Regions from separate parts of the Gordonia sp. GONU genome, predicted to be linked through region 2. Evidence: predicted binding sites of a transcription regulator. Region 2 holds the regulator's gene; each other region holds the start of a gene.

What was found. The regulator LexA, encoded in region 2, represses DNA repair genes until DNA is damaged. The targets are predictions, from matches to a motif close to CGAACANNTGTTCG.
Region 1: a site for LexA is predicted at 2,653-2,666, ahead of NWF34_RS09305 (HNH endonuclease signature motif containing protein). Genes of this name have one in related genera too.
Region 3: a site for LexA is predicted at 2,713-2,726, ahead of cofD (2-phospho-L-lactate transferase). Genes of this name have one in related genera too.
Region 4: a site for LexA is predicted at 2,987-3,000, ahead of NWF34_RS01640 (HNH endonuclease signature motif containing protein). Genes of this name have one in related genera too.

The regions. Positions count from the first base shown of each region.
Region 1 covers NZ_JANRHB010000007.1:106,691-112,052, forward strand. The annotation lists gene NWF34_RS09300 (excinuclease ABC subunit UvrA) at 1-1,048, shown strand, start outside; gene NWF34_RS09305 (HNH endonuclease signature motif containing protein) at 1,202-2,479, opposite strand; gene NWF34_RS09310 (hypothetical protein) at 2,827-3,639, opposite strand; gene NWF34_RS09315 (globin domain-containing protein) at 3,841-4,278, shown strand; gene NWF34_RS09320 (glycosyltransferase 87 family protein) at 4,370-5,362, shown strand, end outside.
Region 2 covers NZ_JANRHB010000001.1:209,443-214,804, forward strand. The annotation lists gene hrpA (ATP-dependent RNA helicase HrpA) at 1-2,271, shown strand, start outside; gene nrdR (transcriptional regulator NrdR) at 2,245-2,712, opposite strand; gene NWF34_RS00950 (LysM peptidoglycan-binding domain-containing protein) at 2,812-3,378, opposite strand; gene lexA (transcriptional repressor LexA) at 3,615-4,322, shown strand; gene NWF34_RS00960 (phosphoenolpyruvate--protein phosphotransferase) at 4,300-5,362, opposite strand, start outside.
Region 3 covers NZ_JANRHB010000064.1:998-6,359, forward strand. The annotation lists gene NWF34_RS25045 (NUDIX hydrolase) at 1-49, opposite strand, end outside; gene NWF34_RS25050 (coenzyme F420-0:L-glutamate ligase) at 46-1,395, opposite strand; gene cofD (2-phospho-L-lactate transferase) at 1,392-2,426, opposite strand; gene NWF34_RS25060 (WhiB family transcriptional regulator) at 3,143-3,406, shown strand; gene NWF34_RS25065 (metallopeptidase family protein) at 3,503-4,024, opposite strand; gene NWF34_RS25070 (DUF3499 domain-containing protein) at 4,128-4,688, shown strand; partial or broken gene NWF34_RS25075 (hypothetical protein) at 4,859-5,362, shown strand, end outside.
Region 4 covers NZ_JANRHB010000001.1:353,108-358,469, reverse strand. The annotation lists gene NWF34_RS01660 (DivIVA domain-containing protein) at 1-521, shown strand, start outside; gene NWF34_RS01655 (DUF177 domain-containing protein) at 564-1,265, shown strand; gene rnc (ribonuclease III) at 1,258-1,998, shown strand; gene mutM (bifunctional DNA-formamidopyrimidine glycosylase/DNA-(apurinic or apyrimidinic site) lyase) at 2,011-2,871, shown strand; gene NWF34_RS01640 (HNH endonuclease signature motif containing protein) at 3,059-4,453, shown strand; gene NWF34_RS01635 (OsmC family protein) at 4,557-5,015, shown strand; gene NWF34_RS01630 (acylphosphatase) at 5,019-5,300, shown strand; gene smc (chromosome segregation protein SMC) at 5,345-5,362, shown strand, end outside.

The DNA.
Region 1 (5,362 bases), on a different contig from region 2:
CCTCGGTCCGCGAGCCGGCACCGACGGAGGCGAGATCGTCTTCGAGGGCACGGTCGAGGAACTCCGCTCCGCCGACACCCTCACCGGTCGTCACCTCGACGACCGTGCCTCGGTCAAACCCGAGGTCCGCACTCCCAGTGGCGCTTTCGAGGTCCGCGGCGCGAACATGCACAACCTGCGGAACGTCGACGTCGACATCCCGCTGGGCGTCCTCGTCGTGCTCACCGGTGTGGCCGGGTCGGGCAAGAGCTCGCTGATCAACTCGTCGGTCGCCAACGCCGAGGGGGTGGTCTCGATCGATCAGACCGCGATCAAGGGTTCCCGACGCTCCAACCCGGCCACCTACACCGGACTGCTCGAACCGATCCGCAAGGCCTTCGCCAAGGCCAACGGCGTCAAACCCGCTCTGTTCAGCGCCAACTCGGAGGGCGCCTGCCCGAACTGCAACGGTGCCGGCGTCGTGTACTCCGACCTCGCGATGATGGCCGGGGTTGCGGCCCCCTGCGAGGTGTGCGAGGGCAAGCGTTTTCAGGCGGAGGTGCTCGAATACACCCTCGGTGGGCGCAACATCAGCGAAGTCCTCGAGATGTCCGTAGCGCAGGCCGAGGCCTTCTTCGCCGATGGCGACGCCAAATTGCCGGCAGCGCACAAGATCCTCCATCGTATGGTCGACGTCGGTCTGGGCTACATCAAGGTCGGCCAGCCGCTCACGACGCTCTCGGGAGGCGAGCGTCAGAGGCTGAAGCTCGCCACGCACATGGGGGAGAAGGGCGACGTCTACATCCTCGACGAACCCACCACCGGCCTGCATCTCGCCGACGTCGAACAGCTCCTCGGGCTGCTCGACCGGCTCGTCGACTCGGGCAAATCGGTGATCGTCATCGAGCATCACCAGGCGGTGATGGCGCACGCGGACTGGATCATCGACCTCGGACCCGGCGCCGGCCACGACGGCGGTCGGATCGTCTTCGAGGGAACACCGGCCGACATCGTTGGTGACCGGTCGACGTTGACGGGCCAACACCTGGCTGAGTACGTCGGGGCCTGACGGTGCCCGGTGTTCCGTCCTGCTCAGCATCTCTGCTGAGCAGGACGGAATCCGTCGGCTCGCTTTTCACACTGTGGACTTGTCAAAGAACGACTGCGGTCCCGGCTCGGTGCTTAATCGCCGGATGCGAAAGGTGCTACGCGAAAGCTGTTGTCATGCGGCGTCGTCGAGACGCATGGTGCGGCGGTTGTGGGCAGGGCGGGGTCGACGCTGCGGATCGATCTCGACGGGTGGGACCAGCCACGGATGCCGGTCGAACCCCATCACGATGTCCCAGCCGTGGTGGTGGACCTGGGTGTGGCAGCGTTGGCAGAGCAGGCAGCCGTTGTCGAGGTCGGTGTTCCCGTCGTCGGACCAGTGCAGGATGTGGTGGACCTGGGTGTGTGAGGGCGGTGCACCGCATTTGATGCACGTCTGGTCGCGGAGGATGATCGCTTTGCGCAGATGTGGTGGGAACAGGCGCCTTTCGTGTCCCATTCGAAGGGGCACGGTCTCGCCGTCGATGATGATCTCGGTCAGGGTGCCATCGCATGAGAGTTGTTTGGCGGTGGCGTTGGTGACCGGCCCCGTCCAGGGCAGGTGGGCGGGGTCGTCGCCGTCGGCGGGAATGGTCAGCAATGTTTGGGTTCGCGGTGTGCCGATGGTGTCCATGGCGGCTCCGACGGCGGCTTGATCCAAAAGTGTTTCGAGGGCGTCGGCGCGTCGTTGATCGGCGGAGCGTCGGTCGGCGGCGCCGTCGGGTTCGGGACGAGGTATGGAGCGCTCGTCGATCATCGCGATGAATTTCTCCCCGACTGCCTGGTTGATGTTCGCGCGGATGTCGACGCGGGAGTCGTCGGTGAGGTGGTGAGACAGGGTGTTGAGAGTGCGGTCGTCGCAGGCAGGGTTACAGTCCTGGTCGTCGGCGAGGGTATTGCAGATCGTCTGTGCGCACCTCTGTATGTCTGTGGGTGTGGCACCGGAGAGGGCCTGGGTGAGCAGTTCGGTTTGATGGATGATGCGGTTGTCGTCGGATAGTGCTGTGGGGCAGCGTTTCTCGATCACAGCGACGCCGCGGACGATGGCGTCGACAATTTCGCCGGAGAGTCGACCGTCAGCGGCGCAGGCCTCGACCTTGCTCAGTGTGCCGAGAGCCTCGGCGATCCGTGTGGTGCGGGTGGCTGCTGCGGGCGGGAACCCCATCTCGACCAGCAGCTTCTTGGTGGTCGAACCCGTTTTGGCCGCGACGCCGAGATCGTCGAGTTGTGCTGCATGCGTCGCGATCTGGTGATCAGCCAGGTTGCGGATCAATCGCCAACATTCCAACTGTTCGTACGTCAGACGGCCGGTGGAATCGTCGGTGGGTGGGGTGATCTCGGCGAGTCGGTCGAGGACCGCGTCGAGTGAAGTGGTGAGCGCAGTGGTCTCAGTGTCGATCATGATGGCAGCCATCCCTCTTCTGAGGTATACGTGCGGTGGTGTGAAACCGTCGTTGACTACTGCTCTGTCATGAATAATCGTGTGTGGTCAGTTCTACATCGGTGGTCTGACAAGAACTGCCCGCCGGCTGCCCTGGCCCTTCTGGTCGAAGAGTGGGGTGAGCTCCGGCATGACTCCACAGTACCCGAACATACGTTCGAGTGCGAGGCTTTTCCACAGTTCGGGATTTGGAGGGGTCGCTGAACCAGCGGGATCTTCCGTGTGGTCGACCACACGCCGGAACTGAGTTACACCAGTCACATTCGTGACGGATCACGGACAGGAGTGGTGAGTTCTTCGAGCCCGGGTTAATGCCTTCTTCAGTTGGTGGGGTCGACGACAAAGACCACGAGAACGTCGCCGACCACGCCCACGGTCGGGGTGCCCGCTGGCGCCGACACCGGCACGACCATCGAGAATGTTCCGTTCGACTCGAGCCGGCCCAGCTGTCTCACGGTTCCGGTGACCGTCCCGGTCGGTGCGGAAGTCGACCCCGAGATGGTGAGCCGGTCATCGTCGAGGTCGACCCGAACACGCTCACCCTCGTAGGGGACGACCGTCCCCATACATATGGCCGGCCCCATGAGTGTGAGCGTCCGGCGTCGTAGATCTGCCGCGGCTCGGGCTTGAGCCGCGTCCGCCGCGGTCGGCTCGACCAGTACCAACTCGTCGAGAACAACCTCTACTCCGCCGGGAACCAGCACGGTCCCGTCGTCCTGGATCAGATCGGCGGGGAACTTCTCGACAGCGGTCACGAGCTGTCGGAGCTCGACGCGTGGCCGCTCAGGGCTGGGAACGGGCTTGCAGAAGAGCTGATGTGCCGAAGAGATCACCCCGGTCGCCTCGACACCTGCCGGGGAGTTGTCGTGCCATGACAGTGACATCGCGATCGGTCGGCCGAGCGGATCTCCGTGTGCCGGGTCCCACCGAGCGACGGCCTCACCGACGACGACGACGACATCACGGACACGATCCCAATGGGTGGCAACGGCCCGACCGTTCGGAGCCGGATATGCGGACAGCTGCCCGCTCAACGTTTCCCCGACGCGGGGAGGCGTTCGGCAGCAGCCGTATTCGAATGCGTCGACGTGGACGGGGACGCGCAGCACATCTGCGCGAAATACAGAATTCACGATAGCCTTCGGAAGTTCGACGGTCCGTAGCGCGAAGGCGACGGGTTCCGATGCACCTGAACGTGGAGCCTACTGCGAGCTCCACCTGACCGCGAACCCGCGAAACATCTCACACACCTGATCCCCGCGTGTGAGATCACCGTTACCTCGACCTTGCGGCACCACAGCCCAGCCGCAACGACGCGGCGGCAGGGTCTGCGCATGGACAAACAACTCTTGGAAGAAAGCCTGGCCCTCGTCGATCTACCCGATTCCGGTCTCACCGTCCGGTTCTACGACATCCTCTTCGAGCGCTATCCCGGCGTGAAACCGATGTTCCAGCGCGACACCCGCGTTCAGGCCGAGATGCTGCGCACCGCCGTCGTCTCGGTGCTCGATCATCTCGAGGACGCGGACTGGCTCACCACCAACCTGCACGCCCTCGGCAAGCGGCATGCGAGCCTCGGCGTCACCAGGCCGATGTACAGCGCGGTCGCCGAATGCATGATCGCCGCCATGAGCGAGATCGGCGGCGAGTCGTGGACGCCGGCGATGACCTCGGCGTGGGAGGAAGCGCTGGGCGCGGTCGCGACGATCATGCTCGACGGCTATCCCGACGACGCCACGTCGGAAACCGCTGAGGAATCCGGCGCGGCCTGAGGCCCAGCACATGAGTCCTCAGCGGGGTCACCGCCGCCCCCGCTGATACTCCCGTCCGCCGCGATACGATCCCGCTCGGAAGAGAGGGCTCGTGACAGTTGTGGACATTCCCCGGTCGGTGATCGATCGCTATCTCCGTTCGGCATGGGCGCGCCGGTTGACGCTTGTCGTCTTCCTCGTGAGCGCGGCGGTCGCGATCTTCGTCCTCCCGAACCATCCGCCCGCGCCCTACCGCATCGACTTCGACGTCTACCGCATGGGCGGCCGCGTCTTCCTCGACAACGGCGACCTCTACGGCACGCTGCCGACGCTCGGCGGCGGCTCGTATCTGCCGTTCACCTACCCGCCGCTGGCCGCCGCGCTGTTCTCCGTGTTCACCTTCGTCCCGCTGGGGCTGGGGCAGGGACTGTTCACCGCGGTCACCATCGGTTGCCTGCTGCTGGTCTGCCGGATCGTCGTCGCACACCTGACCGATCGCCCGTCGACGGACCTGTGGTGGCTCGCGACCGCCGCGACCAGCGTCGGCCTGTGGCTCGAACCGGTCCGCGACACCCTGAACTTCGGTCAGATCAACATCGTCCTGATGGCGCTCGTCATCGTCGACGCCCTGCTGGGTCGCGGACGGTGGTGGCGTGGGCTGCTGGTCGGTCTGGCGATCTCGATCAAACTCACCCCGGCGGTCTTTCTGCTGCTGTTCCTCCTTCGACGAGACTGGCGTGCACTCATCGTCGGCGCAGTGTCGGCCGTCGCCTACGCCGGCGTCGGGTTCCTGCTGGCGGCCGACGACTCGGTCACCTACTGGACGTCCACCCTGTTCGACACCGAGCGCATCGGGAGTCCGCAGTTCGCCAACAACCAGTCGGCCAAGGGTGAGGTGGCCCGACTCGGCATCGAGTCGGAACTCGTCTGGTTCGGCGCTGCCCTCGTCATCGGACTGCTCATCGCATGGTCGACATGGCGTCTGCTGTCCGCCTCGGCGGCCAGTCCGTCAGGTCGCGACGAGACGATCGAGGTCGCCGCCGTGCTGACCGTCGCCTTCGCGTGGCTGTACTGTTCGCCGGTCGCGTGGGACCACAGCTGGGTC
Region 2 (5,362 bases):
TTCGTCGTGCCGCAGTCGGACTTCCTGTCCTACGTCGAACTGTGGCGATACCTGGACGAACAGCGCAAGGAGTTGTCCGGCAGCAGGTTCCGGCGGATGTGCGAGCGGGAGTTCCTGCACTTCCTGCGCATCCGGGAGTGGCGGGACCTGCACCGTCAGCTCACCGAGATCGTCAAGGATCTCGACTGGCCCGTGCGTCCGGCCGGCGAGGAGTTGCCGCAGGTCGACGCCGATGCCGTCCACCGCGCGATCCTGTCGGGTCTGCTCAGCAACATCGCGGTCCGCAACACCGAGGGTCGTGAATTCACCGGGGCGCGGAACACGACGCTCATGATCTTCCCGGCGTCGCCGCTGGCCAAGAAACCGCCGGCGTTCATCATGGCCGCGGAGGTCCTGGAGACCTCCCGGCTGTTCGCGCACACGGTCGCCGGGATCGATCCGTTGTGGGCGGAGAAACTGGCCGGGGATCTGGTCAAACGCACGCACAGCGAGCCGCACTGGTCGTCGAAACGTGGCGCCGCGATGGCGTACGAGCGGGTCACCCTCTACGGCGTCACCCTCGTCGCCCGTCGCCGCGTCGACTACGGTCCCATCGACCCGGTCGTCTCGCGCGAGCTGTTCATCCGCCATGCCCTCGTCGAGGGAGACTGGCGTACCCAGCACCCGTTCTTCGAACGCAACCGCGCCCTCCTCGAGGCCGCCGCCGACGTCGAGAACCGTAGGCGCGAACGCGGACTCGTGATCACCGAGGATCAGCTCTTCGAGTTCTACGACAACCGGGTCGGCGCCGAGGTCACCTCCGCACGTCACTTCGACACGTGGTGGAAGAAGGCACGGCGCAGCGATCCTGCCCTTCTGGACCTCAAGCCCGAGGATGTCACGGCAACCGCCGAGGCCGCACCGACCGACTATCCGGGTGCGTGGCAGCAGGGCGACACCCGACTCGAGCTCCGCTACCGGTTCGAACCCGGCGCACCCGATGACGGTGTCACCGTGATCATCCCGCGCGCACTGCTGCCCCACGTCCGGTCGGCGGGCTTCGACTGGTCCGTGCCCGGGATGCGGTCGGAACTGGCCACCGCACTGGTGAAATCGCTGCCCAAGAGGTTGCGCAAGTCGATGTCCCCCGCCCAGCGGTTCGCCGACCTGGCGCTGGCCCGTCTCACGCCTCGCAGCGAACCGCTCGCGGTCGGGCTCGCCCGCGAACTCACCACGATCACCCAGATGACGGTCACCGCCGCCGATTTCGACCTCGACCGGATTCCCCTCCATCTGCGGATGCATTTCGCGGTCGCCGACGACGACGGACGGATCACCGCGCGTGCCGACTCGATCGACGAGCTTCAGCGTGCGACGACGCCCGCGGCGTCGAAGACGGTGAAACGCACGCTGTATCGCAGCTGGACCGACGACGGCATCGGCACTCTCGCCGCGCAGCGGACCGTCGACATCGCCGGTCAGCGCCTCACCAGGTACCCGACCGTCGACGCGATCACCGACGACGCCGGACGTACACGCGGGGTGGTCGTGATCGACGCGGTGTCGGAGCAGGCCCGAGATCGCCTGGCGGAGAGGGGGATCGTCGCGCTCCTCGACCTGGCGATCCCGCCACTGCACCGGCGCGTGGCGAGTTCGCTCGGCGCCGCCGGCCGGCTGGCGTTGAGCCAGAGTCCCTATGCGGATCTCGATACATTGCTGGCCGACTGCACACGCCGGGCGATCCGCGACGTCGTCGCCGGCCTTCACGCCGGGACCGCGTCCGCCGTGCGTTCACCCGAGGCGTTCCGCACCCTGACGGAGAAGATCCGTCCACGGATCACCGAGTCGGCTCCGGAGTATTTCTCTCTCGCGGTGGAGTCGCTCGGCTCGGTGGCGCCGGTACGCGCCGCGATCGACCGTCATGCGGGTTCGCTCGCCGCCGACGACGTCGCCGAACAACTCGACAACCTCGTCTTCGACGGATTCGTGGCCGCCACTCCGCGACATCATCTGGAGAACGTGCCGCGCTACCTCGCGGCCGCCGAGGCACGGTTGACGGCACTCCCGGCTTCCGCCGCGCGAGATCAGGCCGGAGTCGCCGTGATCGACCGCGTGACCGAACGGTGGGCGCAGCGGCTGGCCCAGGTACCCGAACACCGGAAAGCGCACGTCAACGACGAGGCGCAGTGGCTCGTCGAGGAGCTGCGGGTCGGATTGTTCGCCGAACGGCTGGGCACCGCGTTCCCGGTGTCGGAGAAGCGGGTCCTACGAACTCTTGACCGACTCGGCTGAAGCGGCCCGGAGGTCGTCGATCTCGCGCTGGAAGTCCTCGAGGGAGTCGAAGGACCGGTACACCGACGCGAAGCGCAGGTAGGCGACCTCGTCGAGGTCCCGCAGCGGCTTCAGGATCGCGAGTCCCACCTCATTGCTGGGGATCTCGGCCGAACCACTGGCGCGGACGGTGTCCTCGACCTGCTGGGCGAGCTGGGCGAGAGCGTCCTCGGCGACGTGGCGCCCCTGGCATGCGCGCCGGACACCTCGCATCACCTTCTCGCGACTGAACGGTTCGGTGACGCCGTTGCGTTTCACCACCGAGAGGACCGCACTCTCCACGGTCGAGAAGCGTCGCCCACACTCCACGCAGGAGCGGCGGCGCCGGATGGCCTGCCCCTCATCAGCGACACGCGAGTCGATGACCTTGGTGTCGTCGTTCTTGCAGAAGGGGCAGCGCATCGTATCCTCACGCAGGTCACGGGACGCTCTGATGCAGCCGCGCCGCATGCCGGGCCGGTGCTCGGCTGGTCCCTGTGGCATCGAGGATACCGCCCGGCCTCAGTGGTACCGGGGGGTGAGGAGCGGCTGGCCGACGCGCAGCCCGCTCGACGCGAGGTCATTCAGCTGGATGATCTCGTCGACGACGGCCTCACGCGGCATCTCGGGGGCGACCCGCGAGGCGATCGTGCTCAGCGAGTCACCCGACCGAACGTGCACGACCTCGGTGCCGACCGCGGCAGGCGTGACCGACGCGGCGTAGTTCTGGCCGACGACCGCGATGACCCACACGGCCAGGGCGAGCGCGACGCCGGCGAGGACAGCGGTCGCCGTGCGGCGACGCCGGCGGATGACGGCCGCGGGAGCCGCCTCGGCGGGACGCCACGCCGGGACCACCGGTCCACGACCGCGCATACCCACCGGCGACGCGCACTGGGTGGACGCGACGCGGCGGACCCGGACCGCCGATTCCGGCACCGGACGGTTGTCGACGGGCCGCCGGGCGTCTCCCCGACGTGTCGGGCGCGGACGCTCCAGGACGTCGCCGCGGACGGGACCGCCGTGCCGGGCGGGGTCGTGCCGGGCGGGGTCGAGGTGGACGGGGTCGATGAGAGTGGCGGTGCGCATGGTGCCCTCCGTGTATCCGGTCGAACGGTGTTCGTGAGTGGGACCGCGTCGTCCCGGTCGAACTGTTCGAATGTCGATCATCCGTTCGATGAACTGATGTTCGATTTGTAGCACGGCACTCCGACAATTGTCTCGCGACACGTCGAACAAATGTTTGATGCGGTCGGCGTTCTCGGCTAGGCTCGTCGAAAGACAAGCGATCTACCAGCACGTTCGGAATCGAGAGGAACCCGATCATGAGCGATGACGGCGGTAAGCGCACCGGAGCGCGGGGCGCCGACGAGCCCGTCACCCCGGCGGACATGGCGGCTGCCGAGGCGTCGCTGACGCCGCGGCAGCGCGGAGTTCTCGAGGTGATCCGCAAATCCGTGCGAGAACGCGGTTACCCGCCGAGCATCCGCGAGATCGGTGACGAGGTGGGTCTCACCTCGACCTCCTCGGTCGCCCATCAGCTGCGGACGCTCGAACGCAAGGGCCTTCTCAAACGTGATGCCAACCGTCCGCGGGCGGTGAACATCGCGCCGAGCGAACCCCCGACGCCGACCTCGCCGACCGGCGGAGCACTGCCCGAACCCACTTTCGTACCGGTGCTCGGCCGGATCGCCGCAGGCGGACCGATCCTCGCCGAGGAAGCCGTCGAGGACGTGTTCCCACTCCCCCGGGAGCTCGTCGGCGAGGGATCGCTGTTCCTGCTGAAGGTCGTCGGCGAGTCGATGATCGACGCCGCGATCTGCGACGGCGACTGGGTCGTCGTCCGCCAGCAGAACGTGGCCGACAACGGCGACATCGTGGCCGCGATGATCGACGGCGAGGCCACGGTCAAGACCTTCAAACGCCAGAAGGGTCATGTCTGGCTGATGCCGCACAACGAGTTGTTCGACCCGATCCCGGGCGACGAGGCCGTCATCCTCGGCAAGGTCGTCACCGTAATGAGGCGAGTCTGACCTCGTCACTGTCGAGTACCGCGGCGACCGCCGCGCGAGCTGCAGCCGGATCGGTGGCGGCCAGCGCGGCCGCCGCCGCGTTTTCGCAGGTTGCCAGGGTGACCGCGCCGAGCCGGGCGCCGACCGCGGGCGCCGCGACGGGAGCGCTCGACAACGAGGTCACCCCGAGTCCGACCAGCACGCAGGCGAGATGCGGATCGGCCGCGGCCTCTCCGCAGACGCCCACCGGTTTGCCCTGATCACGTCCGGCCCGGGCGACCGTTGCGACGAGATGCAGCACGGCCGGCTGCCACGGATCGGTCAGCGATGCGAGCTCGGCGGACATTCGGTCAGCGGCCATCGTGTACTGCGTGAGGTCATTGGTGCCGATCGAGACGAAGTCCACCTCGGCCAGGATCGCCGGGGCCAGGATCGCCGCGGCGGGAACCTCGATCATCACACCGGCGACGAGTCCACGCTCGCGCACCTGCGCGGCGAATGTCGCCGCCTCGGCGGGTGAGGCGATCATCGGGGCCATGACCCACGGCTGCGCGTCGGCCTCCAGCGCCGCCCGGGCGATCGCGTCGAGCTGGCGCGCGCGGATCTCGGGGTGCGCCAAGGCGATTCGATCGCCGCGCACACCGAGTGCCGGGTTGGCCTCGTCGGGATGGGTCACGAAGCGCAGCGGCTTGTCCGAGCCGGCGTCGAGGGTGCGGATGACCACCTTGCGGCCGTCGAAAGCGTCCAGCACCTCGCGATAGATGCCCGCCTGCTCGTCGACCGAAGGCTCCTCGGCGCGCTCGAGGAAGGCCAATTCGGTACGGAACAGTCCGACACCCTCCACCGGGTGATCGGTTGCTGCGCGGGCCGACGACCCGTCGGCGACGTTGGCCAGGATCGCCACCTCCACCCCGTCGCCGGTGCGACCCGGACCCGACCATCCGGCGACGCGAGCGGCGTGACGCCGATACTCCTCGACTCGGGCTCGCGCGGCGGTGTCATCGGGGTCGACGGCGATCTCACCCGTGGTGCCGTCGACGAGGATCGCCGTACCCGCATCG
Region 3 (5,362 bases), on a different contig from region 2:
AGGCGGTCAGGGCCTCGACCGCCGAGGCGTGCAGCGACTCCGCGGTCACAGCTCGACCACCCACTCGTCGGTCGGCGCGGCGTCGCGCAGCGGGGCGGCCTCGAGCGGGTGCCCGATGGCGACGGCGCCCAACGGCTCCCACGACGAGTCGAGTTCGAGGACGCGTCGCACCGTCGGCGCGGCGAAGATCGTCGATCCGACCCAGCAGCTGCCGATCCCGCGGACCGACAGCGCGATGAGCAGGCTCGCCACGGCGCCGCCCGCGGCCACCGTGAACATGGTGTGCTCGGCCGCGTTGCGTCGCTCGTCGGGGTACTCGTGCACACCGTCGGGCACCAGGAACGGGATCACCAACTCGGGTGCGTCGTACAGAATCCGACCGCGACGGAGCCGCTTCTCGATCGATTCGGGTGTCTTGGCATCGGATTCGAGGTCGGCGCGCCATTCGGCGTTCATCGCATCGAGCAACGCACGACGCCGCTCGACCGACCGCACCCACACGAACCGCACCGGATGGGTGTGGTGGGGCGCGGGCGCCGTCAGGGCTTCCCCGAGTGCGGTCCGCATGTCGTCGGGATCGACCGGTCGGTCGTCGAAGGCGCGCACCGAACGTCGTGTGCGGATGGCCTGACGCCGCCCCAGGGCGATGGCCTCCTCCGTGCCGAGCCGGAACAGGTCCTCTTCGGCGGGCCGGATCAGATCGGCGGCGGTCGAACCGTTGTCGACGGGTGCGAACCCGCGGACGACGGCCACCGGGACAGCCGCGAGCTTGCCCTTGACCAGGTCGGCGGCCGCGGCCAGTTCGTCGGCGACCGCGATGTCGGTCACCACCAACGGATTCCCGTAGTCGTCGGTGCCACCGTCATACGGGTGGGTGACGGCGATGCCCGCCGAGCCGATCGCGACATCGGTCTGCCCGGTGCGCCACGCACGGCCCATCGTGTCGGTGATGATCACCGCGACCTCGAGGCCCGTTCGCTCGGCGATGGCGGCCCGCAACCGTGCCGCGCTGCCGTCCGGATCCTCGGGGAGCAGGGCCAGCTGGTCGGAGCGCACGTTGGAACCGTCGATCCCGGCTGCGGCCTGGACCAGACCCAGACGGCTCTCGGTGATGAGCGTGCGGTTCTTGCGGGCGAGCACGCGCACCGACTCGGCCTCGACGAGCTTGCGCCGCAGCGCATCACGTTCCTCCGGGTCGGCGGGTGCGTCGACCATGCGGCCCTCGGCCTTGGAGATGATCTTGCTCGTCACCACCAGGACATCGCCGGATTCCAGCCACGGTGCGGCGGCGAGGACCTCGGCGGCGACGTCGGATTCGTCGGTGAATTCGGGGAGCCCGGTGACGGGCCGGATCTCCAGGCCGTCCGGGGCGCGATGATCGGCGAGCTCGCTCACGCGGTGCCCACGTTCTGGTCCGGCAGCGCCACGTCGACGAGCGCGCAGGCCGCACGGATCATCTGCGCGGTGGCCTGCGGGTCGGTCATCAGCAGCGGGGCCGAACCGATCGAGATGCCGTCGACGCGTGCGTGGTCGCCCTCGGCGATCAGCCAGCCGTCGAGGATGCCGTTGCCGCTGCGGGCCCCGTAATGGGCGGCGATGGCCTCGGCCGACGATTCCACGCCGATCACCGACAGGCATTCGTCGGCCATACCGCGCAGCGGTCGGTTGTCGATGACCGGGGAGACGCCGACCACCGGGGCCGTCGTGGTCCGCAGTGCGCTGCGCATTCCCGGAACACTCACGATCGCACCGATGCTCACCACCGGATTCGACGGCGCGAGCACGATGACGTCGGCGTCGGCGATCGCGTCGAGGACACCGGGTGCGGGCGTGGTGTCGTCCGAGCCCACCTGCGCGAAGCCGAAGGTCGGGACCTGCGCCCGGTGGCGCACCCACCATTCCTGGAAGTGGATCGCGACCCGCTCGCCCTCGTCGCCGTCCGGTTTCGCGATCACCACGTGGGTCTCGTGCCGGTCGTCGGTCACCGGCAGCAGGCGCACCCCCGGGTTCCATCGGCGGCTCAGGGCGGCGGTCACATCGGACAACCGGTACCCGGCGTCGAGCATCTGGGTGCGGATCAGATGGGTGGCGAGATCACGGTCGCCGAGGCCGAACCAGTCCGGGTCCGCCCCGTAGGCGGCGAGTTCCTCTTTCGCGTGCCAGGTTTCACCGCGCCGGCCCCACCCACGTTCGGGGTCGATGCCACCGCCCAGGGTGTACATGCACGTGTCGAGGTCGGGGCAGATGCGCACGCCGTGCATCCACGCGTCGTCGCCGACGTTCACGATCGCGGTGATCTGATGTTCGCCGACACCGAGAGTGGGGTCGTCCGGATGCGGCGGGAACGGGGTGACACCCAGCAATTCGCGCAGTCCGAGGAGGAAACGGGCACCCCCCACGCCGCCGACGAGTACGGTCACCTTCACAGCAGGTACTCCTTCACACCGCCACTCTAGTGGTCGGCCGCGAGGGTTCGTACGCCGCTGTCATGCCCGTCCGGCGGGCTGGGAGGAGGGCTCGTGAGTGTGATCTTCGCTTCGCCTTCGCGTCATCGTCGTGTCGAGTCACAGATTTGTCGGCACGCGATGGTAAAGGGAATTCTTCGATTCAACTTGACCGGGACCGCCCTCGGCGTGTCTAATCACATCAGTGTCATTCCGAGTTTGAGATCGAGAACATTCGAAGTCGAGAACTACTGGCCTCCAAGGGATTCGATCATGTGTTCGAACTCGGCAGAGGGTCGGTGCCGGCATCGAGTGCCGTCGCTCGGGCGCTGTGTACAACGGATGCAGGGAGTTCGCGCACCCGGAGTACAAGTGGTGTGGCAGCAGTGGTGGGTACGGCAGCACGTCGTGTTCGCAAAGGACAGATTACGACCAACATCCCGAGCTAGGAGGCGCCGACGATGGCTTTGAACAACCCGATCGGCAATCCGCTTGAACCACATGATCGCCCGCAATTCATCGCAGAGTCTCCCGTGATGACATCCGCCCCGGAGATCGGTACCCCAGAATTCCGTACCCTTGGCCCCGTTGACGATTCGATGATCGGCGGCACCGCGCGTGCGGCCTCAGTCGAATTCGCCGCCGACGCAACCGGTCTCGCCGGTGCCGACGCGGACGAGTCGGCGGGTCGTCGTCATCTGGCCCTGGTGCCCAACGACTTCGACGACCTGTTCGACGCGGTCGAGGAGCAGTGGCAGGACCGCGCACTGTGTGCGCAGACCGATCCCGAGGCGTTCTTCCCGGAAAAGGGTGGATCGACACGTGAGGCCAAACGCATCTGCCAGGGCTGCGAGGTCAAGGCGGAATGCCTGGAGTATGCGCTCCACAACGACGAACGCTTCGGTATCTGGGGCGGGCTGTCGGAGCGCGAGCGCCGTCGCATCAAGCGCGGCATCATCTGACCGACGTCGCCGGAACGGCGTCGTCAGAACAGACGAATAGACCAGCGACAGCTGGACGCTCGACGGTCATCGTCGAACGCGATCATCGACCGCGGATCATTCAGGTCCGCGGTCGATCGTGTCTTCGTCGACGCCCAGGTGGGTCGCGACCTGCTGGACGAGAACCTCGTGTACCAACTCGAGAAGATCTGTCCCCTTCTTCGCGCGGGACTCCAGCGGCCGGCGGAACAGGATGATCTGAGCCCGCGTCGGAACCCCGTGGACGTCCATCCCCGCCGGGATCAGCCGTGCAAGCGGAACCGCACCGTCGGCGGTCACCTCGTCGGGCCACTCGACGGTCTCGGGATCTCGGGGGAGCAGGCGCGGGATCTCGTCGACGGCGATGTCGAGTCCGGAGAGCTGATCGTGCCACTGCGCGTCGATCTCGGCGAAGGCCTCCAGCGCGACGGCGTCGAACTCATCGGATCGGGTGTTGTAGGCGGGGACGTTCTGCGGCAGCAGCGGGGAACGCAGGCCGCGTCCTCGCCGGTCTCGGTACCGTTCGACCCGTCGTCGGCCACGACGAAGTCCCGGCTGGCCGTATGAGCCGCGCTGCGTCGGCTTCGGGTGGATGCGCATGGCGCGAGTCTAAGAGGTCGCAGTGGCTCGTGTCGCCCCCGCCTCGGCCCGTTGTGAGCGTGTCGAATCTGTGGTTGCGGACAGGGCGGGCTAATCTCGTCACGTGAAGCTTCCCCGTCTGTGCTGCCGACCCGGCTGCGCCCGATCCGCGGTGGCTACCCTGACCTTCGTCTACGCCGAATCGACTGCGGTGATCGGTCCACTGGCGACCTCGGAGGAGCCGCATTCCTGGGATCTGTGCGACGATCACGCCCGGCGGATCACCGTGCCGCGGGGGTGGGAGATGTTGCGCAGTGAGCGGGGATTCTCGGCACCTGCCGAGGACCACGAACTGACCGCCCTCGCCGAGGCCGTCCGCGAGGCCGGCGCCGTCGCCGGGGGTGCGCGCCCGGGCTTCGTCGATCGCGGGCCCCTCGGTCGTGGTTCGGATCGGATGCCGGTGGACTCCCTCGACGCCTTCGACTCGCGGGCTCGGGACGAGGCACGCGCGGCCGATGCCGCCTACGAGGCCGCCCTCGCGGATCGCCGGAGCGGCCGCCATCGCGCCGGGCCGGTCGACTCGCCGTCGCAGCCGCCGGCCGTTCCGGGAGTGCCGCGCCACCAGACGCGGCCACGTCCGGGCCGCCGCGGTCATCTCCGCGTACTCCCGGATCCGGTCGACTGAGCGGACACCACCACGCGGGGGGCGTGGAACCCGTTGTCGCCGTCGGGGGCCGCGGATCATTCGTGCTCCGGCCCGGACCCGCCCGCCCGTCCGAACCCGGTCCGAGAATCGAACGGGTGACTGTGTCGCGTACCCGGGCGTGTGTCCCCGCACCTGGCTACGCTGGTTCCATGCGTACCGGTACACCCGACCTCGACGATGCCGAGGAGTTGTTCTCCGCGGACGTCGACGGACTGCTGCGGGCCGTCGCGCTCGCCGGAGCGCAGGTCCGTGCCACCGCCGAGGCCGTTCGTGAGGGTGTCCTCGCCCCTCTCGCGGACCTCCGACCACGTAGCATCGTGGTCGTCCACGGTTCCAGCGAGGTCTCGCATCGGGCGGCCGAGCTGAGTGTCGCCACCCTCGCAGCGCGTGTCGACGTCCCGGTCGTGAGTGGTCCCGTCCTGCCTGGCTGGGTCGGTCCTCTCGACGTCGTGATCGTGGCCGGCGAGGATGCCGGAGACATGGCGCTGGCGGATGCCGCCGCGCGCGCCCAGCGTCGTCGGGCGGAGGTGGTCGTGGCCGCGCCGATCGCCGGCCCCTTGCGGGATGCCCTGGGCGGCAACGGAATCGACCTCTCTCCGCGGTTCGACGTCGAACCGCGCTTCCGGTTCGTCGGTTTCGTCGCGGCACTGCTG
Region 4 (5,362 bases), 140 kb from region 2:
CGAGCTCGCACTCGCACTCGCTCGTCGAGGATGCCACCGAAGAGGCACGCCGGCTCCAGACGAGTGCTGCCCGCGAATTCGAGGCCGTCACCGGACGCGCACGGGCCGAGGCGCAGCGCACCATCGACGCGGCGAACAACACCTACGACAAGTCGGTGGCCGACGGCATCGCCGAACAGCAACGCCTCGTCTCCGAGACCGAGGTCGTCGGCGCCGCCAAGTCGGAGGCCGAGCGCATCATCGACGCCGCGCACGCCGAGGCGGACCGTCTGCGTGGCGACTGCGACGTCTACGTCGACGAGAAGCTGGCCCAGTTCGAGGAGATCCTCACCGGCACACTGCGTTCGGTGAACCGCGGACGGCACCAGCTGCGCACCGGCGCCGGCATGCACGACTACGTCGAATACCCACGCAGCGTGGACGATGCGGCACGCGACTCGCGCGGCGACCACTCGCGGTCGCGCGAGACGTCGACCCGGAACTCCTACGACCGTGACCAGGGATCCCCGCTGGCGGTCTGACCGGTCGGGCGACCGACCCGGCACACACGGTGGCGTCAGTCGATGATTCGCGATCGCGAGCGTATGGTGCAGTTTGTGTCTGATCATGCTGTGACATCAGAACCGTCGCACGGTCCCGATTCCGCGCCACGGCGCGATCCCTTCGTCCTCGACGTCCGGTCGCTGGGTCGTCGCCCGGGCACCATGTCAGAGGTGCACCGGACGGTGGCGACCCCGGACAAGCTCGGAGTCGAGATGATCGGCATCCCGGCCGGCTCGGACGTCGATCTCGACCTCCGGCTCGAGTCGGTGAGCGAGGGAATCCTGGTGACCGGCACCGCGTGCGGCGAGACCGCGGGGCAGTGTTCGCGCTGCCTCGAGCCGATCGACGGCACGGTGACGGTGTTCCTCACCGAACTGTTCGCGTACCCGGACAGTGTGACCGAGCAGACTACCGAGGAAGACGATGTGCACCGCATCGTCGACGACCGCATCGATCTCGAACAGGCGATCATCGACGCGGTGGCGTTGGAACTCCCGATGTCGCCGCTGTGTTCACCGGACTGCCCCGGGCTCTGCCAGGTGTGCGGTATCCGGTTGGCGGTCGCCGAACCCGGCCACGCGCACGAGCTGATCGACCCTCGGTGGGCCGGTCTCGCGAACAAGTTCTCCGAGCTCACCGGCGACGACAAGCCGGACGGCGACACGTCGGACGGGGACACGTCGGACGGGGACAAACCGGGCGATCAGGAACGTCGTGACTGAGACCACTCGCGAGGACGGTCGTCGTGCCGCGCTACTCGCCGCTCTCGACACCGACATCCCCGAACACCTTCTGACACTGGCGCTCACGCACCGCTCCTACGCCTACGAGCACGGCGGGCTGCCGACCAACGAGCGCCTCGAGTTCCTCGGGGACTCCGTTCTCGGTGTGGTGATCACCGAACGCCTGTACCTCCGATTCCCGGACCGCCCGGAGGGTGAGCTCGCCAAGATCCGTGCCAGCGTGGTGAACATGCACGCGCTCGCCGACGTGGCGCGGGGGCTCGGCGACGAGGGCGGCCTGGGCAAGTACCTGTATCTCGGCCGCGGCGAGGAGATGACCGGCGGCCGCGACAAGGACTCGATCCTCGCGGACGGCCTCGAATCGCTGTTCGGCGCAGTGTTTCTCAGTCACGGGCTGGAGACCTCGCAGCGGATCATCCTGCGGCTCTTCGACGAACGCATCGAGAAGGCCGGGCAACTCGGCGCGGGGCTGGACTGGAAGACCTCGCTGCAGGAGCTGAGCTCGGAACGCGGTTACGGCCCGCCGCAGTACCAGATCTCGTCCACCGGACCGGACCACAACAAGGAGTTCACCGCGATCGCGATGGTCGCGGGGGAGAACCTGGGCGAGGGCGTCGGACGCACCAAGAAAGAGGCCGAGCAGCAGGCGGCGGCCCTCGCGTGGACGGCACTCACCGAACGCGCTGCCGCGTCCGACACCGCTGCGTCCTGAGATTCGGCGTACATGCCTGAACTACCCGAGGTCGAGACCGTGCGAATGGGTCTCGAGAAGCACCTGACCGGGCGGACGGTGACGTCGGTCGAGGTACTGCACCCGCGTGCCGCCCGTCGTCATGTCGGCGGTGAACCCGATCTGATCGGACGTCTGGCCGGCAAACACGTCACCGGGGTGCGGCGCCGCGGCAAGTACATGTGGATCGACCTCGCCGACGACGCCGATCGTGTCGCCCTGGTCGTACACCTAGGCATGAGCGGACAGATGCTCATCGCCCGCAATGGGGCACCCGACCACACCCACCTCCGCATCCGCGCCACCCTCGACGACGACAACGAACTGCGCTTCGTCGACCAGCGCACGTTCGGCGGATGGCATCTCGACGATTATGTGGACGACATCCCGGTGTCGGTCGCGCACATCGCGCCCGATCCGTTCGATCCCGCCTTCGACGCGGCAGCAGTGGTGACCCGGATGCGGGCCAAGCACTCCGAGATCAAGCGCGTCCTGCTCGATCAGACCGTCATCTCCGGGGTCGGCAACATCTACGCCGACGAGGCGCTGTGGCGTGCGCGACTGCACGGCGCACGTATCGCGGAGACGATCTCGCGCAAGAAGCTCCTCGAACTGATCGATGCGGCGACCGCGGTGATGACCGAGGCGGTAGAGGTCGGGGGTACGTCCTTCGACGCGCTGTACGTCAACGTCAACGGCCAGTCGGGCTACTTCGAATGCTCGCTCAACGCCTACGGACGCGAGGGGCTGCCGTGCCGCCGGTGCGGGACGCTGATGCGCCGGGAATCGTTCATGAACCGCAGCTCTTACTTCTGCCCGAAGTGCCAGACCGTGCCTCGGCGCCGTGCACGTTGAGTCACTGACACTTCCTGCGCAGCTCTGACGCGTCCGGTGAAACGTGATGAGCGTTCCGCGGAACGCGCGACGCGACGTGACCAGCTGTTTTGTCGGTGGGCGCCGCTAAGTTGTTCGCATATCCGTTCGAACAGCTGGGGGGCTTGGGGTGTCTGTTTCGGTATTGCACGGTGAGAATGTGTCGTCGATGTTCGATGGCGCGGATCCGGCGTCTCTGTCCGATGAGGCGTTGGAAAGCAGAGTGCTGGGTTATGCCGCGCAGATCACCGCGCTCACGGCCGAGTTCTTGTCTCTGGTTGCGGAGTTGGATGAGCGGCAGTCGTGGAGGGGGCCGGGTATTCATTCGCTCGCACACTGGTTGTCGTGGAAGGCGGGTGTCTCTCAACGCACAGCGCAGGAGCAGGTCCGGGTGGCGAAGGCTCTGACGGAGTTACCGCTGATTCGGCAGGCGTTCGGTGCGGGGCGGTTGTCGTATTCGAAGGTGCGGGCGCTGACGCGGGTGGCGACCCCGTTGCGTGAGAAGGAGCTGGTGAACCTGGCGTCGTCGTGCACGGCGTCGCAGCTGGAGCGGGCGGTACGTGCGATGGGACAGATCGATCGGGATCGTGGCATCGAGCCGGAGAATCGCACCCCGGCGGAGTCGACGGGCCGGTGCAAGTGGAATGCGGATGGCTCCTTGTCTGTGTCGCTGAGGTTGTCTCCGCTTGATGGTGCCCGGTTCCTGGCCGGTGTGGTCCGTGCCGAGTACGAGCGCACCCGGACCTTCGACGATGCGGATCTGCCCGCGGTGTCGAGCGTTCCGCGGAACGCTGCGGGTGAGTTGGAAACCGTGGATGGTGAACGGGACTCCGAGGTCAGGCCGGCGAATCGCCGGGACCTGTGGCGGAATGTGCCGTCGAATCTGGCGCCGGCGGTGGTGGCGATGGCCGACATGGTGCACGACGGGATCGCGATGCCTGATCTCGCGCCGGGAGCCGAGATCCTGATCCATACCGACGAGGGTGGAGAACAGGCCCACCTCGATGACGGGCCGGCGCTGTCGGAGGCCGAACTGGAGGAGGCGCACTGTGGTGCTGCGGTTCGGAAGGTGTTGTCCAGCAGGGTGTCCGGAGCTCCAGGGAAGTTGGCGTTGCTGGGGCTGGGGCGTAAGTCGCGAACGCCGAACAGGGCACTGGTCAGGGCGTTGTTCGTGAGGGACCGGTGCTGTCAGATGCCCGGCTGTGAACGCACACGGCATCTGCACGCCCATCATGTGGTGTTCTGGTCAGCCGGTGGGGAGACCGGGTTGGACAACCTGATTCTGTTGTGTGGAAGCTGTCACCGTGCGCTGCATCGGGGTGAGTTCAGCATCACCGCTCATGGGTCGCAACGTTTTTCGTTCCACGGGCCGGGTGGTTCGGTGATCGACGTGAGCCCCGCGACACGCGCGCCGGGGCAGTGGTCGCCGGACGAGCGGGTGGCGGCGGATGCGACGGTGCCTGTGGGTGGCGGCAAGCTCGACCTCGGGTATGCGACCGAGGTGATCTACGCGGTGTGGGAATGGAAAGAACGCAACGCGAGCCGAGAGGCGGCAGCTGCCTGACGACGTCGGGCGCGACTGGTTGGGGAATCTTTACTGATCCCCGGCTCTTACTATGGTCTGCGGTGCCAGCGCCGCCCCGCCGCCTGAGAGGACTCATCCCAGCATGACGATCGAACAGAACACCGCCGCCCCGGCCCAGGCTGCGGAGCCCGCGCGCACCGACCTCTGGGTCGAGCGCACCGGGACCCGCCGGTACACCGGGCGCAGCTCGCGCGGTGCCGAGGTGCTGATCGGCTCGCAGGACGTCGACGGCGTCTTCACGCCGGGCGAATTGCTCAAGATCGCCCTCGCGGCCTGCACCGGCCTGTCCTCGGACCGGCCGCTGTCGCGCCGCCTCGGCGACGACTACGACGCCACCATCCGGGTCAGCGGCGACGCCGACCGCGAGAACGAGGTGTACCCGCGGATCGAGGAGATCCTCGAGGTCGACCTCTCCGAACTCGACCCCGATGCCGCACAGCGGCTGCTCGTCGTCGTCGAGCGCGCCATCGACGCGGTGTGCACGGTCGGCCGCACCATCAAGGCCGGCGCCGAGGTCGACCTGAAGATCGTGACGGACTGAGTCATGAGTGCCGACCCCGTCCGGTTATCCGCGTTCGTCCACGGACACGTCCAGGGCGTGGGGTTCCGGTGGTGGACGCGGTCACGGGCGCTGGAGCTCGGTCTGGTCGGTTACGCGTCCAATCAGCCCGACGGACGCGTGCACGTCGTGGCCGAGGGGTCCCGCGACAAAGTCCTGGAGCTGCTCGACGCGCTCCGGTCGGGAGAGACCCCGGGGCGGGTCGATCTCGTCGTCGACAGCCTCGACCCCGCGCGCGGAGACCTGACCGGCTTCCTCGAACGGTGAGCGTTGCCCGAAACCCATCGCGATGGTGAGTACTCTGTACCGTCGTGCACCTCAAAAGCCTG